DNA from 2 places in the Thermomonas sp. XSG genome. Region 1 is predicted to be linked to the other one. Evidence: riboswitches for the same ligand, from Rfam matches in the RefSeq annotation. Region 1 holds a riboswitch; the other holds the start of a gene.
The links. Region 1 has a riboswitch for thiamine pyrophosphate ahead of ICG51_RS02770 (TonB-dependent siderophore receptor). Riboswitches for the same ligand answer to the same signal wherever they lie in the genome.

Region 1 (8,085 bases):
GCGCCTCGGCCGGTTCCGGTTTCGGCGGCGGCGCCTCGGCCACCGTGTTCGGTGCGCGGGGCGCGTCCAACTTCCTGAGCAAGAGCACCAAGTGGCTGGCGATCACGTTCTTCGTCATCAGCATGGGCATGGCCATGTACGCCAGCCGGCAGGCCAACCGCCAGGGTCCGGCTAAGGCCGATCTCGGCGTGATGGCCCAGCAGGCTCCGGCGCAGCCGGCTGCCCAGGTGCCGACCGCGCAGGTGCCGACTGCCGCCGCGCAGCCGCCCGCAGCGGAGGTCCCACCGGCCCAGCCGGCACCCGCACCGGGCCAATGACGGCCGGCGCAACACGTTCTAGAATTGCGGTCCGCGGTCGAAAGGCCGGAAAATTTGCCCAGGTGGCGGAATTGGTAGACGCACTACCTTGAGGTGGTAGCGATTTAGGTCGTAGGGGTTCGAGTCCCCTCTTGGGCACCAATCCAAAAAAAACCCCGCTACGGCGGGGTTTTTTCTTGGGCGCGATCCGGCCCGGAACCGGGGGGTGGGGCTAGACTGTCGCCGGTCATCCGGATGTGGCAGCGGCCATGCGCAGTTTCGAGGATTCCCACGGGCAGCACTGGCAGGCGGCGTTGCTGGATGGCTCCTACGGCAACATCATGCTGGTCTTCAGCCCGATGCAGTCGGGCATGATCCGTCGCCGCGCGCTGCAGGTATCGACCATGGCCGAAGCCATGGCCTTGTTGGCGGGGCTGGATGAGGACGGCCTGCGGGCGATGCTGCTGGAGGCCGACCCTTGGGAGCCGGGGGTGGAAGGGTTCTGAAGCTCAGCCCGACGCCACTTGCGCGGTGTCCGTGCGCGTCTGCTGCCGTGCCGCCCGCCGCCAGTCGCGCAGGCCCTTCGCGGCAAGCCCCACGAAGCCGACATAGAGCACGGCGGTGACGAACAGCTGCTTGTTCGCGAACATGCCGATGTACACCACATCGACCGCGATCCACATCCACCACGCGGCGATATGGCGGCGGTTCTGCCAGAACTGCCCGACCAGGCTGAACGCGGTGAGCATGGCGTCCAGCCAGGGCAGGGCGGCGTTCGTGTAGGTATGCATGGTGTAGCCCAGCGCCAGCCCGCCGGCCAGCCCGGCCAGCAGGTGGATGCCGGCCGAACGCGCGTCCAGCGATGCCACCCGCACATGGCCGGTGGCATCCAGGTTGCGCAGCCATCGCAGCCAGCCTGACACCAGCATCACCACCCAGAAGCACTGCAGCAGCACTTCCGAATACAGCCGCGCGCCGGCATACACCCAGATGTAGACCGATACCGACAGCAGCCCGACCGGGAAGCACCAGGGGCTGCGCCGCGTGGTCAGCCACACGGCGCTGGCGCTGAGGACGGCCGCGGCGGTTTCGTGGAAGGTGATCACAGGCCCATGCGCACCGTCAGGCGCGCCAGCCGCGGCGCGCCCGGGAACAGGTAGTTGTCGCCCAGCGAGCTGCCGGTGTCGCGCCAGTAGCTGCGGTTGAACAGGTTGTCGATCCCCAGCTGCACCACGAACGCGCGTTCGCGCAGCTGGCCGGTGTAGCGCAGGCCGGTGTCGAACACGTCGTAGGCGGGCACCTCCACCGCGCCGTCCGGCGTGGCCGGATTGGCGGCGGCATGGCGCCAGCCCGCCAGCAGCGCCAGCCGCGGCATCGCCGGCAGCGTGTAGTCGAGGTGCAGGCTGGCGCGCATGCGCGGCACGTTGACCACCTGTTGGCCGTCGAACGCCGCAGTGCCGGTGCCTTCCGCCTGCGCGCGGATCACCGCGACGCTGGCGTTGACGCCCAGCGCCCCGGTCAGGCGGCCGTTGGCGGACAGCTCCAGGCCGTCGTGCACTTCATCGCCGCGCTGGACGAAGGTGAAGCCGGCGGCGGACGCATCCGGCTGCGCGTACTGGTAGGGCTGGCGGATGCGGAACAGGCTGGCATCGAGGTCGAGCCGCTCGCCCAAGCGGTACTTCACGCCGGCTTCCAGCTGGCGGGTGATCCGCGGTGCCAGCATCGCACCGTCGTTGCTGGTCCAGTAGGGGGCTTCCTTGCCCAGCGACAGTCCCTTGCTGAAACTTGCGTACACGCGGGTCGCCGGGTCCGGCTGCCACAGCAGCGCGACCTGCGGCAGGGTCTGCGACAGCCGGGTTTCGCGCTCGATCGCGCCGGCCTTGTTGCGCGCGCGCTCGTGCAGGCGCACGAACTGCGCACCCAGCAGCAGTTGCCAGCGGTCGCCCAGCGCCAGCCGGTCCATCGCGAAGCCGCTGCGCTGCCAGCTGTCGAGGCGGCGCACCTTGGGGCCGATCTGTTCGGGCGAGGGCGCGAAGGCGGGCGGATCGCCGTCGGCGATGTTCCAGCTGCCCACGTACTCGTTGACGTTGCGGTGGCGATCGATGCTGCGGTGGAAGGCGCTGGCGCCGATGCTCAGCGCGTGCCCCACGCCGCCGGTCTGGAAGCGGCCCTCCAGGCTGAGGCGGGCGTTGTCGCCGGTGCGGGTGTCGTCCGGGTTGCGGTAGTCGTAGATGTCGTAGCTGCCGTCCGGGCCGAAGTACCAGGGGGGGCTGCCGCTCCAGCAGGCGTCGACGTACCAGCAGCCGTAGGCGAAGGCGACGTTGTCGTCGATCACGCTGCGGCTGCGGCCGGCGGCCACGCGCAGCGTCCAGTCTTCGCCCAGCGCATGACGCAGGCGCGCGCTGGTGTTGCTGGCGCGGATCGACACCGGCTGCTGCCAGGGCTGGTAGCCCAGCATCAGCGTGGGATCCGGGTCTTGGGGCAGCGCGGTGCCGCCGAGCAGCTGGTAGCCGGAGACCGAGCGCTGCGCGCTGGTCTGGTAGTTGCTGTCCAGCTCCAGCGTGGTGCCGGGGGCGATCTTCCAGTCCGCGGCCAGCGCGTAGAAATTGCGTCGGCCGTCGGCGTGGCGGACGTGCGAATGCATGTCCTCCCACGCCACGTTCGCGCGCAGGCCGAAGGTCGGGCTCAGCCAACCGCCGACGTCCACGGCCACGTAGCGCGAGCCGCGCGAGTCGGTGCCCAGCGTCAGATCGCGCACCTCGTCCGGGCGCTTGCTGACGAAGTTCACCACGCCACCGGGCTCCATCACACCCGCGGTCAGGCCGGCCAGACCCTTCAGGACCTCGACCTGCTGCTTGTCTTCCAGCGCGATGGCCTGCTCGCCGGTCATGGCCAGGTTGTTGGCGCGATAGCCGGTGCCGGCATCCAGCGCGAAGCCGCGGATGGCGATGTTCTGGTAGTAGCCCACCGGCGCGTAGTTGTCGCCCAGCGAAGCGTCCTCGCGCGCCAGTTCGCTGAGGGTGCGGACCTGGCGGTCGTCCAGCTGCTGGCGACCCACCACGTGGATGGCGGCGGGGGTGTCGCGCGGCGTGGCATTGCCCCAGCCGTCGATGCCGGCATCGCGGGTCTTGTCGTCGGCATCGGTGGTGGCGCGGACCGGCGCGAGGCGGGTGATCTTCGACTGGCCATCGGCCTCGTCGGCCGGCGCAGCGGTGGCCAGCAGCGGCAGCAGGGCGAGCAACAGGGGGGCGGTGCGCAGGGATTTCATCGTCGTCGTCTCAGGAGGGAGAGCGAAGCGACGGCGAACAGCCGCACGCACGGGACGTGGCTGTTCGAATCAAGCTCCCTACGCCGGTGCAAACCGGATCAGGTTCCAAGGGACTCTCTCAGCCCGGCAACGCCGGGCACCCCCGCTTCTCCCGACATTGAACCATGAACGGCCGCAGTCGGGCCAGCATCGGCTCAGTCGGGGTCGCGGATCGACGCCAGCAAAGCCAGTCCCGGCGCGGTTTCGAACCAGGCCGCGTGGCCCAGCAGGAAGCTGCCCCAGGCCTGGTCAGCCTGCGTGCGTGCGCCGAACGCGCCTTGGTAACAATCGATTTCCGACAGTGCGAAATCGATGTGCACCAGCGGCAGCAGGTCGGCGAGCAGGTCGCGCTGCGCCTGCGACAGCGGCAGCACCTCGGCATAGCCGGTGATCACTTCCCGCGCCGTTACCGGATGGATCGCCTCCATGCCGCGCTCCAGCTGCAGCCAGGCGATGGCGTTGCGCTCGATGGCGGTGGCCAGGTCGTACAGGGCGAAGGTCGGCGCGCACAGGCCGAAATCGAGCACGGTGGCCACGTCGGCGTCGTCACCCGCGTCGGTCCAGCAGAGGTTGGAGGCGTGCCAGTCGCCGTGCGTCCACAGCCGCGGCAGCGCCGCGAGGCGCGGCTGCAGGCTGCGGTGGCGCGCCGCGAGCGGGGCGAGCTCCCCGCGCCAGCCGTCGCGGCCGGCGAGGTAGGCCGCCAGTCCCGGACGCCAAGCCCACTGCGATTCCACCGCGGCATGCAGATCCGGTGCGCGCAGGGCGTCATCGCGGGCGACCAGCCGGGTGGCACTGCGCTGCATTGCACCGAAGTCCGCCGCGGCCTGGTGCAGGCGCGCCAGCATGCGGCCGGCGTGGCGGGCGTGCCCGAGCTGGCGCAGCGGTGTCCATGAGGGGGTGTCGCGGTAGAGGTCGATGCCGGCGGCCGGTGCCTGGACTTCGTACACCCATTCGCCCATCGGGATGGCGGTCATGCCGTCGACGTCGGCCAGCACCCGCGGAACCGCGATGTCGCGGCGGCGCAGATGTGCGAGCAGTGCATGCTCCTCGCCCAACGCGACGGGGGTGCGTACGCACCGGTGCTGGCGCTTGACGAAGACCTCGCCCACCGGTGTTTGTACCCGGGCTACCGCCGAGAACGGGCGCGGGCTGCGCCAGAGGATCCGGGTGGGCCCGAGCAGGTCCGGAAAGCGCGCCAGCAGCGTGGCCACGTCGGCGTCCTCGAGCCGCGGACGGTAGCGGGCGATCTGGTCGCTGTCCCAGCCGTGCAGGGGGTGGTTGCTGGCGGTCATGGCGGCCCTCGCTCCGGCGCGGATCGTGCCGGTGTGTCCACAATGCAAAACGCCCAGTCTGGTGGGGACTGGGCGTTGCAATGGTGGCTCGGGACGGAATCGAACCGCCGACACGGGGATTTTCAATCCCCTGCTCTACCAACTGAGCTACCGAGCCATGCTGTGTTGCGAGCCGCGCATGATACGGATCGCCGGGCAGTTGGGCAAGCCATTTCCGTCGCGGGGGCGGCCGGACCGTTAGGCAGGCGTTCCGCTTCAGGGGATGATGATGGCGGGTATCCACTGGTCAGGAGAACGCCATGAAAGCGATTATTGCCGCTGCAATCGCCCTCGGGCTGACGGCCTGCGCGACCGGCCGGCTCAGCGATACCGAACGACTGGCCCTGTACCAGCAGCACGCAGGCGCGCCGGTGAACCAGATCCGCTACCTCGATCCGATGGGCTGGGATCGCATCGACGACCAGCATGTGGTCCTGCAGATGCGTCCCAATGAAAGCTGGCTGCTGCGCCTGTCCGGGCCCTGCCTGCAGTGGACCAGCGGCTCGCCATTCATCGGCCTGTCGTCCTTCAGCGGCATGACCCTGTCCAGGTTCGACAAGGTGGTCGCCCCCGGCAGCAGCCAGCTCAGCTGCCTGATCCAGGAAATCCGCCCGGTCGACGTGAAGGCGTTGCGGGCGGCCGAGAAGTCGCTGCGCGAGAAGCCCGGGACTCAGGCCTCGGGCATGTAACCCGGCGGCTTGTCGGCGCCGCCTTCGAACAGGTACTTCACCATCTGCGCCTCGAGGAAGGCGCGGTGTTCGGGGTTCATCGGCGAGATCCGGTTCTCGTTGATGAGCATGGTCTGGTGCGCCAGCCAGCGCTGCCAGGCCGGCTTGCCGACCTCGTTGAAGACCCGCTTGCCGGCTTCGCCCGGCCACGGCGGGAAATCCAGTCCGTCGGTGTCGATGTCGTCCACCACGCAGTGCACCTTGCGGGTCATTCCGTTCGCTCCTGAAGCAGTTTGCGCACCGGCGCGGGCAGGCCGATCGCGGCGAGTTCCGCGCGGCTTGTCCAGCGCAGGCCGGCATTATCGCCGATGGCCGCGTGCGGGCCGTTGACGGCGATCAGCCACGGGTGGATGCGCAGGCGGAAGTGGGTGAAGCCGTGTTCCAGCGCAGGCAGGGCGCGCGCGCTGGCGAAGTCGCCGTCAAGGTGGCGGTCGAACCATGCCTGCGCCTCGTCGGCGTCCTCATGCTGCGGCAGCGACCACAGCGATGCCCAGATGCCGGTCGGCGGCCGTCGCCACAGCAGCACGCGGCCTTCGGGGTCCTGCGCGATGAGCATCTGGGTTTCCCGCTGCGGCAGTTGCTTGCCCGGCTTGGCCGTCGGCAGCTCGGCGATGCGGCCTTCGCGGCGGGCCACGCAGACGTCCTGCAGCGGGCAGATCGCGCAGGCGGGACTGGCGCGGGTGCACAGGGTGGCACCGAAATCCATCTGCGCCTGGGTCCAGTCGGCAAGGCGCGCCTGCGGCAGCAGGGCGGCGGCGATCGACCACAGTTTCTTTTCTACCGCGGGCGTGCCCGGCCAGCCGTCGATGCCGAACAGCCGGCACAGCACGCGTTTCACGTTGCCGTCGAGGATCGGGGCGCGGTCGTTCCATGCCTGCGTCAGGATGGCGCCGGCGGTGCTGCGGCCGATGCCGGGCAGTGCGATGAGCGCATCGAGGTCGCGCGGCAGGTCGCCGCCGTGTCGCTCCATGCACAGCTTCGCGGTGGCGTGCAGGTTGCGCGCGCGGGCGTAGTAACCAAGCCCGGACCACAGCGCCAGCACCTCGTCCTGCGATGCACGCGCCAGCGTCGGCAGGTCGGGCAGGGCGCTGACGAAGCGGTTGAAGTAGCCCGTCACCACCGACACCTGCGTCTGCTGCAGCATGATCTCGCTCAGCCAGACCCGATAGGGCGTGCGCGGATGCTGCCAGGGCAGGTCGACCCGGCCATGGCGGTCGAACCATGCCAGCAGGCGTGCGGCGACTTCGCCGTGGTCGAGGCTGTGCGCTGGCTGTGCGGGCGAAGGGTCGGCTGCCGGGTGGCGGCCGGATCGACCCGGGGCGATTGAAGTGCGCGCGCTCATTCTTCGCCCAGCTCGACTTCCACGCCTTCCAGCGTCGCACCCGCGATTTCGACCCTGGGTGTGGACAGCGTCCCAGCCAGCGGCGGCAGCGGGGAGCCGTCGCTGCCCGCGTCCAGCCATGCCAGCACCTCTGGCAGGCGGAAGCGCGCGTCCAGCGAGGTGGCGTCGCGGTGCAGGGCCAGCGAAGCCGCGTCAGAAAACGCCATCGCGCCGTTGTAGTCCAGCGCGAACGGCAGCGGCGAGGTGGATCCGGACAGCGGCGGCGGCAGTGCGGGCCAGCTTTGTGGCCAGGCGACCAGCGCGCCGTCCAGATGCAGGCGCAGGCGCCGCCCCACCGACACGCTGCCGTGTGCGCGTGCATCCGGCACCGGGCCGTCGCCTTCCAGCACCACCGTCACCGGCACGAAGCGCCAGATCGCGTTGTTGAACGCCATCGGCCCGTGCAGGCCAAGCCGGAACGGCGCGATGGTGGAACCGGACAGATAGCGCGCAGCGATGCCGACCCTGGCCGGCTTCATCAGCGCGGAATCCTTGCCCAGCCGCAGCGGCCCCGCCAGGAACACCTGCGCAGGGACCCGCCAGTCGGCGCCGGCCAGCGTCAGCGTGCCGACGCCAGCCACGCCGGTGGGCGCGCCGTCCAGCAGGCGCTGCGGATGGGCGACGGCGATAGCGAGGTCGGCGGGGATGGAAAGCGGTGCATCGAGGTAGCGCCCGCGCAGCTGCGCGCGCATCGGACGCTGCGGATGCAGCGAGGGCAGGTCGATGGCGAGGCCGTCGATGCGCCAGTCGTCGTTGTCGATGCGGCCGTCGCGCACGCGCAGGCCGTCGGTTAGCGCCGGAATGCGGGTTTTTCCGCTGGGCGGGCGCGCGGCCAGCCAGCGCTGCAGGGCAGGGAGGTCCAGCACCGGCGCATCCAGCTCGATCCGCTGCACGGTCAGCTCGGCGCCTCGGGTGCGCAGGGTGCGCCATGGCAGCGAGACGAACACGCGCCGTGCGTGCAGCAGCGCGGCGGTGTCGCCGGGCCGCCTGACTTCCACCTCGCGCAGCACCAGCTGTGGCGTGCCGCGCAGGCGGTAGTCGA
Region 2 (8,085 bases), 1.1 Mb from region 1:
AGTGGATGCGCGCCTGAGCTTCGATACCGAGGCCACCGTGGCACGCGCGCGCCGGCTGGTGCGGCTGTATGCCGATGCCGGGATCGGCAGCGACCGTCTGTTGATCAAGATCGCCGCCACGTGGGAAGGCATCCGCGCCGCCGAACGGCTGGAGCGCGAAGGCATCCACTGCAACCTGACCCTGCTGTTCTCGTTCGCGCAGGCGGTGGCCTGCGCCGAGGCCGGCGTCTACCTGGTCTCCCCCTTCGTCGGCCGCATCCTCGACTGGCACCTGGCCAACGGCATGGCGCCGCCCGCCACGCCGCAGGACGACCCCGGCGTGCAGTCGGTCACGCGCATCTGGCAGCACTACAAGCAGCACGGCTATGACACCGTGGTCATGGGGGCCAGCTTCCGCAACACCGGCCAGGTGCTGGCGCTGGCCGGCTGTGACCGGCTGACCATCTCCCCGGAACTGCTTGCCGAACTGGAGCGCTCGGACGCCCCGGTGACGCGCGCGCTGGATGAGACCGTCCAGCGCCTCGCACCGCCCGCGGCGCTGGACGAGGCCGGCTTCCGCGCCCGCCACGCCGAGGACGCGATGGCGCGCGAGAAGCTGGAGGAAGGCATCCGCAAGTTCGCCGCCGACCAGCAGCAGCTGGAAGCCCTGCTGGCGGCGAAGCTTGGCTGATGCCGCGGTAATGGCGGGCTGGCCGCGCGTGGTGATCGTCGGTGGCGTTTCCCCGGCCTGACGGCATGGTGGTTCCGGCTGCCAGCGCAGCTGTGCTTCCTGATCGGGTTCCGCAACCGGCCGGTGGGGCTGCTCGACTGCTGGTAGGCGTGTTGGAGCCGCCAGCCCCTGGCGCCGATCATCCCCGGTGAGGCCCGCGAGGGGTCGCCGCCGGGGTAAGGTGGCGGCATGTCCACCCTCCTGCTTGTTTTCGACCTGATCGGCACCTTCGTGTTCGCGCTCAGCGGCGGCACCGTGGCGGTGCGTCAGCGGCTGGACCTCTTCGGCGTGCTGGTGCTGTCCTGCGCGGCCGCGGTGTCGGGCGGGATCGTCCGCGATGTCCTGATCGACGCGCATCCGCCGGCCGCGCTGGCCGACTGGCGCTATCTGGTTACGGCGATACTGGCCGGGCTGGTCACGTTCCGCTGGTCCGCTGCGATCGAGCGCCTGCGCAACCCGGTGCAGCTGTTCGACGCCGCGGGACTGGCGCTGTTCGCGGTGCTGGGCACCGGCAAGGCGCTGGCTTTCGGGATGTCGCCGTTCGCCGCGACCCTGCTGGGAATGACGACCGGGATCGGCGGCGGCATCGTCCGCGACCTGCTGGTGGCGCGGGTGCCGGTGGTGCTGCAGGCCGAACTGTACGCGGTGGCGGCATTGGTCGGCGGTGGCGTGGTGGCGCTGGCGGCGGTCCTGCAACTGCCGCAGCAGCCGGCGATGGCGGTCGGTGCGCTTGCCTGTTTCGGGCTGCGCTGGATGGCCCTGCGCCATGGCTGGCAGCTGCCGGTCGCGCGGCCGCGCGAGGACGGCTGAACCCGGCGTCAGGCGCGGTCGCTGCGGCAGGCGTAGCAACCGCGGCGGGCGTTGTGGACGTGCAGGCAGGCGATCCGCGGATCCTGGAAGAAGCGTTCGATCGCGGTCTCCAGCTGCGTCCCCTCGAGCACGTCCGCATCGTGCATCCAGCCATCGGCGTCGTAGCCGCGCACCGACAGCAGGCGTTCGCGTTGCTGCGGCGGGATCGCGTTGCGCACCCGGGCCGTGGCCCGCGCCCCCTCGCGCACGAAGATTGGGCCGCCGCTGCGGTAGGGTGTCGCGGCCGGCTGGTGCTGCCAGTGCAGGAGGAGCAGTGACTCGCCCGGGGCGGCGTCCTCCAAGGTGATCCGGCATGGAAATCCGGGCCTCGCATCGGCACGGATGCGGACGGCGCCGTGTGCGCGCAGCGCGGCATCGCCCAGTCCGAACAGGGGTTCGAAGGGCGCCAGCGGCAGGCCTGAAACGATGTATTCCATGGGTGCCTCGCAGTTCGGGCCGGCCACGATCGCGCCGGACGCCCGTCGTGGCCTCCCGGTTCTTGCGTGGCCGCCGCAAACGCAAACGGCCCGGATCGCTCCGGGCCGTCTTGGTATCGCGTGATGGCGTTGCTTAGGCCGCGAACAGCGCCTTCATCTTCTTCAGCGCATTGGCTTCGATCTGGCGGATGCGCTCGGCGGAGACGCCGTATTCGTCGGCCAATTCCTGCAGCGTGACCTTGCTGTCGGCGTCCAGCCAGCGGCGCCGGATGATGTCGCGCGAGCGGGCGTCGAGCCGGGCCATGCCTTCGCGCAGCACCTCCAGCTGGTCGGCTTCGCTGTCGGCGGATTCATAGGCGGCGGCCGGGTCGGCGTCGTGGGCGACCAGATAGCTGACCGGCGCCGGCGGGGCGTGGTCGTCGTCGGCGTCGTCGGGCGCGTCGAAACCGATGTCGCGGCCGGACAGGCGCGACTCCATCTCCATCACTTCACGCTCGGAGACGTTCAGGTCCTTGGCCACCAGCCGCACTTCCTCCGCATTGAGCCAGCCCAAGCGGGTCTTGCTCTTGCGCAGGTTGAAGAACAGCTTGCGCTGCGCCTTGGTGGTGGCCACCTTCACGATGCGCCAGTTCTTGATGATGAACTCGTGCATCTCGGCGCGGATCCAGTGCACCGCGAAGCTGACCAAGCGCACGCCCACCGAGGGGTCGAAGCGCTTGACCGCCTTCATCAGGCCGATATTGCCTTCCTGGATCAGGTCGCCCAGCTGCAGCCCGTAGCCGCTGTAGCCGCGGGCCACGTGCACAACGAAGCGCAGGTGCGACAGGATCAGCTCCTGCGCCGCGGCGATGTCGTTGTCCTCGCGCAGGCGATGGGCCAGCCGCTGCTCGTCCTCCACCGACAGCACCGGGATCTGGTGCACGCCGCTGATGTAGGCCTCCAGCGAGCCCATGGCGCTGGGGATCGGCAGGTTGTTGGCGACAAGCGCGTTGGTGGTCATGCTGGCTTCCCTCATGCGGCCGATTCTAGCAGTCGCCATTTATGACTGCTGCCCACGCCAGTAGTTCACAGTCGTTTCACCCATGGAACAACGGCAGCGGGTTTCCGTTCAGGAAACCACGGCGTATCCAGACGAGCTGGGGGCGTTGCATAGGGTCTGCAAGCCCGGTGCGCGCTTGACAGCGTGAAGGCCTCCACCGATCCTGCGCCCATTCCGAGGGGAGCCCCGTACGGGGCTGAGAAAGCGTCGAGCTGACCCTTGCACCTGATCCGGGTCATGCCGGCGTAGGAACGGAAAACCACATGCAGCGCGCGCCGCGCTGCGTGCCGTTGCAGCGTCAACTCCCGGATCTCCCGCGTTTCACGAGGAGGAGATCCATGCAGCCGTCCGATACCCGCCCGGGCACCGTCACCACCGGCCCGATCCGCGGCTCTCGCAAGGTCTACCTGTCGCCGCCCGGCCACCCCGGCCTGCGCGTGCCGCTGCGCGAAATCGCGCTGGACGACCCGCAGACGCCCCGCCTGCACCTGTACGACACCTCCGGCCCCTACACCGAAGACGGCGTCGCCATCGACCTGGCCGCCGGGCTGCCGCCAGTGCGTGAAGATTGGCTGGCCGCGCGCGGCTTCGAGGCCATCGAAGGGCGCAGGGTGCGTCCCGAGGACAACGGGTTTGCCAGCGGCGAGCGGCTGGTGGCGCCCTGTCCGGCGGCGCGCACGCTGCGCCGCGGCGCTGACGGGCAGCCGGTGACCCAGCTGGAGTTCGCGCGCGCCGGCATCGTCACCGAGGAAATGGTCTATGCCGCCCATCGCGAAAACCTGGGCCGCATCGCCGCCAGCGACGAGGAGGAGCGCCGCCTGGCCGAAGGCGAATCCTTTGGCGCGGCGCTGCCAGCGTTGGTGACGCCGGAATTCGTGCGCGAAGAGATCGCCCGCGGCCGCGCCATCCTGCCGGCCAACATCAACCATCCCGAGCTCGAGCCGATGGTGATCGGCCGCAACTTCCTGGTGAAGGTCAACGCCAACATCGGCAACTCGGCACTGTCCTCCGGCGTGGCCGAGGAGGTGGAGAAGCTGGTGTGGTCGATCCGCTGGGGCGCGGACACGGTCATGGACCTGTCCACCGGCCGCAACATCCACAACCTGCGCAGCTGGATCCTGCGCAACGCGCCGGTGCCGATCGGCACGGTGCCGCTGTACCAGGCGCTGGAAAAGGTCGGCGGCGACCCGGCCAAGCTGGATTGGGAGGTGTTCAAGGACACCCTGATCGAACAGGCCGAGCAGGGCGTGGATTACTTCACCATCCATGCCGGGGTGCGGCTGGCGCATGTGCCGCTGACCTCGAAGCGGGTCACCGGGATCGTCTCCCGCGGCGGATCGATCCTGGCGCGCTGGTGCCTGCGCTATCACCGCGAGAATTTCCTCTACGAACGCTTCGACGAGATCTGCGACATCCTGCGCCGTTACGACGTCGCCTTCTCACTGGGCGACGGGCTGCGCCCCGGCAGCATTGCTGACGCCAATGACGCCGCCCAGTTCGCCGAACTCGATACCCTCGGCGAGCTGACCAAAGTGGCCTGGGACAAGGGCTGCCAAGTGATGGTGGAAGGCCCCGGCCACGTGCCGATGCACAGGATCCGCGACAACATGACGCGCCAGCTGGAGGTCTGCAGCGACGCGCCGTTCTACACCCTGGGCCCGCTGACCACCGATGCCGCGCCCGGCCACGACCACCTGACCTCGGCGATCGGCGCGGCGATGATCGGCTGGTTCGGCACCGCGATGCTCTGCTACGTCACCCCCAAGGAGCACCTGGGCCTGCCCGACCGCGACGACGTCAAGACCGGCGTGATCAGCTACAAGGTTGCCGCCCACGCCGCCGACCTGGCCAAGGGCCATCCGGCCGCGCAGGCGCATGACGACGCGCTGTCGCGGGCGCGCTTCGCATTCCGCTGGGAAGACCAATTCAACCTCTCGCTGGATCCCGACACCGCGCGCGCCTACCACGACGCCACCCTGCCCAAGGACGCGCACAAGAGCGCGCATTTCTGCTCGATGTGCGGGCCCAAGTTCTGCTCGATGCAACTCAGCCACGAGCTGCGCGACGCGGCTGATGCCGGGATGCAGGCGAAGTCGGCGGAGTTCGTCGCCGCCGGTGGCGAGCTGTACGTGGACGCCGCGCCGTGAGCGCGCGCGTCACCGTGCTGGGCGCCGGCGTGGCCGGCCTGGCGGCCGCATTGGAGTTGGCCCGGGCGGGTGCCGAGGTGGAGGTGCTGGAAGTCGGCATGCAGCCCGGCGGCGAGGCTGCCAGCCGCTTTGCCGGCGGCATGCTGGCGCCGTGGTGCGAATGCGTCAGCGCTGAACCGCTGGTGGCCGAACTGGGCCGGCAGGCGCTGGACTGGTGGCCGCGGCAGTACCCCGGCACCGTCCGCAACGGCACGCTGGTATTGGCCGCTGCGCGCGATGCCGGCGAGCTGGAAGCCTTTGCCCAGCGCAGCGACAACTACCGCCGGCTGGACGCCGACGGCGTGGCCGCACTCGAGCCGGAACTGGCCGGGCGGTTCCGCCAGGGCCTGTTCTTCGCCGACGAAGCGCACCTGGATCCGCGCGCGGCGCTGGCGGCACTGGTGGCGCGGTTGCAGCCACTCGGCGTTGCCATCCACTACGGCGTGGACGCGAGCAAGGTGCCAGGCGATGGCCGGACCGTGCTCGACTGCCGCGGCTACGCCGCCCGCGACCGCCTGCCGGAACTGCGCGGCGTGCGCGGCGAGATGCTGCTGCTGCACAGCGACGATGTGCAGTTCGCGCGACCGATCCGCCTGCTGCATCCGCGCGGCATGCACTACCTGGTGCCGCGCGGCGGTGGCGATTACATGCTGGGCGGCAGCATGCTGGAAAGCGATGATGCCGGCGCGACCAGCGCGCGTTCGGTGATGGAGCTGCTCAACGCCGCTTACGCGCTGCACCCGGCGCTGGCCGAAGCGCGCATCCTCGAACTGGGCCACGGCCTGCGCCCGGCCTTCCCCGACAACCTGCCGCGGCTTGAGCAGCGCGACGGTCGCTGGCATCTGAACGGGCTGTTCCGCCACGGCTACCTGTTGGCACCAGCGCTGGCGCAACAGGCCGCGGTGCGCCTGTTGGAGGCGGCGTGATCCAGCTGCAGGTCAACGGCGAAACCCGCCCCATCGAAGCCGCCACGCTGGCGCAGGCGCTGCTCGAGCTGGGCTATCACGAAGCGCATGTGGCCACCGCCCTCAACGGCGTGTTCGTGGCCGCCGGTCAGCGCGCCGCGCAGCGGTTGTGCGAAGGCGACGCGCTGGAAATCCTCGCCCCGATGCAGGGAGGTTGAGATGCAGGTGTACGACATCGAACTGGGCTCGCGTCTGTGGCTGGGCAGCGCACGCTATCCCTCGCCGGCGATCCTGTCCAAGGCAGTGCGCGGCGCGGACTGCGACGTGGTGACGGTGTCGCTGCGCCGCGAAAACGCCCGGGCAGGCGCCGGCCAGGCGTTCTGGTCGCTGATCGGCGACCTCGGCGTGCGGGTGCTGCCCAATACCGCCGGCTGCCATTCGGTGAATGAGGCCGTCACCACCGCGCAGATGGCGCGCGAGCTGTTCGGCACGCGTTGGATCAAGCTGGAAGTGCTGGGTGAAGGCGAGCTGCTGCAGCCGGACGTGTTCGGGCTGGTGGAGGCCGCGCGGATCCTCTGCGACGACGGCTTCGATGTGTTTCCGTACACCACCGCCGACCTCGGCGTGGCCGACCGCCTGCTCGAGGCGGGCTGCCGCGTGCTGATGCCGTGGGGCGCGCCGATCGGCAGCGGTCGCGGGCTGTCCGATCCGTTCGCGCTGCGCGCGCTGCGTGCGCGCTTCCCCGACGTGCCGATGGTGGTGGACGCCGGCCTCGGCCTGCCCTCGCACGCAGCGGCGGCGATGGAGCTGGGTTTCGACGCAGTGCTGGCCAACACCGCGGTGGCGCTGGCCGCCGACCCGGTGCGGATGGCACGCGCATTTGCCGATGCGGTGCGCGCCGGCCACGCCGCGCATGCCGCGGGGCCGATGCCGGTGCGCGACTTTGCCGAGCCGTCCACGCCCGTCATCGGCCAGGCCTGGCGCGCATGAGCCGGCTCGATCCGTTCTACCCGGTAGTCGACGGCGCCGCATGGGTGCAGCGTCTGCTGCCGCTGGGGACGAAGCTGGTGCAGCTGCGGATCAAGGACGCCACGCAGGCGCAACTGCAAACGGAGATCCATGCCGCGCTGGCCGCCTGCCGCGCACACGCCGCGCAGCTGGTAGTCAACGACCACTGGCAGCTGGCGCTGGAGGCCGGCGCGGACTTCGTCCACCTCGGCCAGGAAGACCTCGATGAGGCCGACCTGCCGGTGCTGCGTCGGCGCGACATCCGCGTTGGCCTCAGCACCCATGACGATGCCGAACTGGAACGTGCGTTGTCGCTGGCGCCGGACTACATCGCGCTGGGCCCGGTGTATCCCACCACGCTGAAACAGATGCCGTGGTCGCCGCAGGGACTGCCGCGCATTGGCGAATGGAAACGCAAAATCGGTGCGCTGCCGCTGGTGGCGATTGGCGGCATCACCCTGCAGCGCGCGCAGGGCTGTTTCGACGCGGGTGCCGACGTGGTTGCGCTGGTCAGCGATATCACCCGCCATCCCGATCCCGAGGCGCAAACCAAAGCCTGGCTGCAGGCCACGCGGGGCCGCGCATGAAGCCGCTGGCGCTGAGCATCGCCGGCTCCGATTCCTGCGGCGGTGCCGGCATCCAGGCCGACCTCGCTGCATTCGCCGCGCTGGGCGTGCGCGGCGCCACCGCGATCACCGCGGTCACCGCGCAGAACCGCAGCGGCGTGCGCGCGGTGCAGGTGTTGCCGGCCACGCTGGTGCGCGAGCAGGTCGATGCGGTGTTCGAGGAAGAGCCGGTGCGCGCGGTCAAGCTGGGCATGCTGGCCGAGGCGTCGATCATCGAAGCGGTGGCGGCCAGCCTGCGCCAGCATCGCGCCGCCGCGGTCGTCATCGATCCGGTGATGATCGCCAGCTCCGGCGCGCGGCTGCTGCGCACCGACGCGGTGGCCATG

Region 2: another riboswitch for thiamine pyrophosphate. It lies ahead of thiC (phosphomethylpyrimidine synthase ThiC); the one in region 1 lies ahead of ICG51_RS02770 (TonB-dependent siderophore receptor).

The regions. Positions count from the first base shown of each region.
Region 1 covers NZ_CP061497.1:599,970-608,054, reverse strand. The annotation lists gene secG (preprotein translocase subunit SecG) at 1-317, shown strand, start outside; tRNA gene ICG51_RS02785 (tRNA-Leu) at 374-458, shown strand; gene ICG51_RS02780 (hypothetical protein) at 566-802, shown strand; gene pnuC (nicotinamide riboside transporter PnuC) at 806-1,402, opposite strand; gene ICG51_RS02770 (TonB-dependent siderophore receptor) at 1,399-3,564, opposite strand; TPP riboswitch at 3,623-3,718, opposite strand; gene ICG51_RS02765 (phosphotransferase) at 3,759-4,895, opposite strand; tRNA gene ICG51_RS02760 (tRNA-Phe) at 4,977-5,052, opposite strand; gene ICG51_RS02755 (DUF6491 family protein) at 5,195-5,623, shown strand; gene ICG51_RS02750 (oxidative damage protection protein) at 5,605-5,874, opposite strand; gene mutY (A/G-specific adenine glycosylase) at 5,871-7,004, opposite strand; gene ICG51_RS02740 (hypothetical protein) at 7,001-8,085, opposite strand, start outside.
Region 2 covers NZ_CP061497.1:1,721,098-1,729,182, forward strand. The annotation lists gene tal (transaldolase) at 1-670, shown strand, start outside; gene ICG51_RS08050 (trimeric intracellular cation channel family protein) at 899-1,519, shown strand; gene ICG51_RS08055 (DUF1203 domain-containing protein) at 1,528-1,995, opposite strand; gene rpoH (RNA polymerase sigma factor RpoH) at 2,129-2,995, opposite strand; TPP riboswitch at 3,202-3,303, shown strand; gene thiC (phosphomethylpyrimidine synthase ThiC) at 3,373-5,181, shown strand; gene ICG51_RS08070 (FAD-dependent oxidoreductase) at 5,178-6,146, shown strand; gene thiS (sulfur carrier protein ThiS) at 6,143-6,343, shown strand; gene ICG51_RS08080 (thiazole synthase) at 6,345-7,115, shown strand; gene ICG51_RS08085 (thiamine phosphate synthase) at 7,112-7,720, shown strand; gene thiD (bifunctional hydroxymethylpyrimidine kinase/phosphomethylpyrimidine kinase) at 7,717-8,085, shown strand, end outside.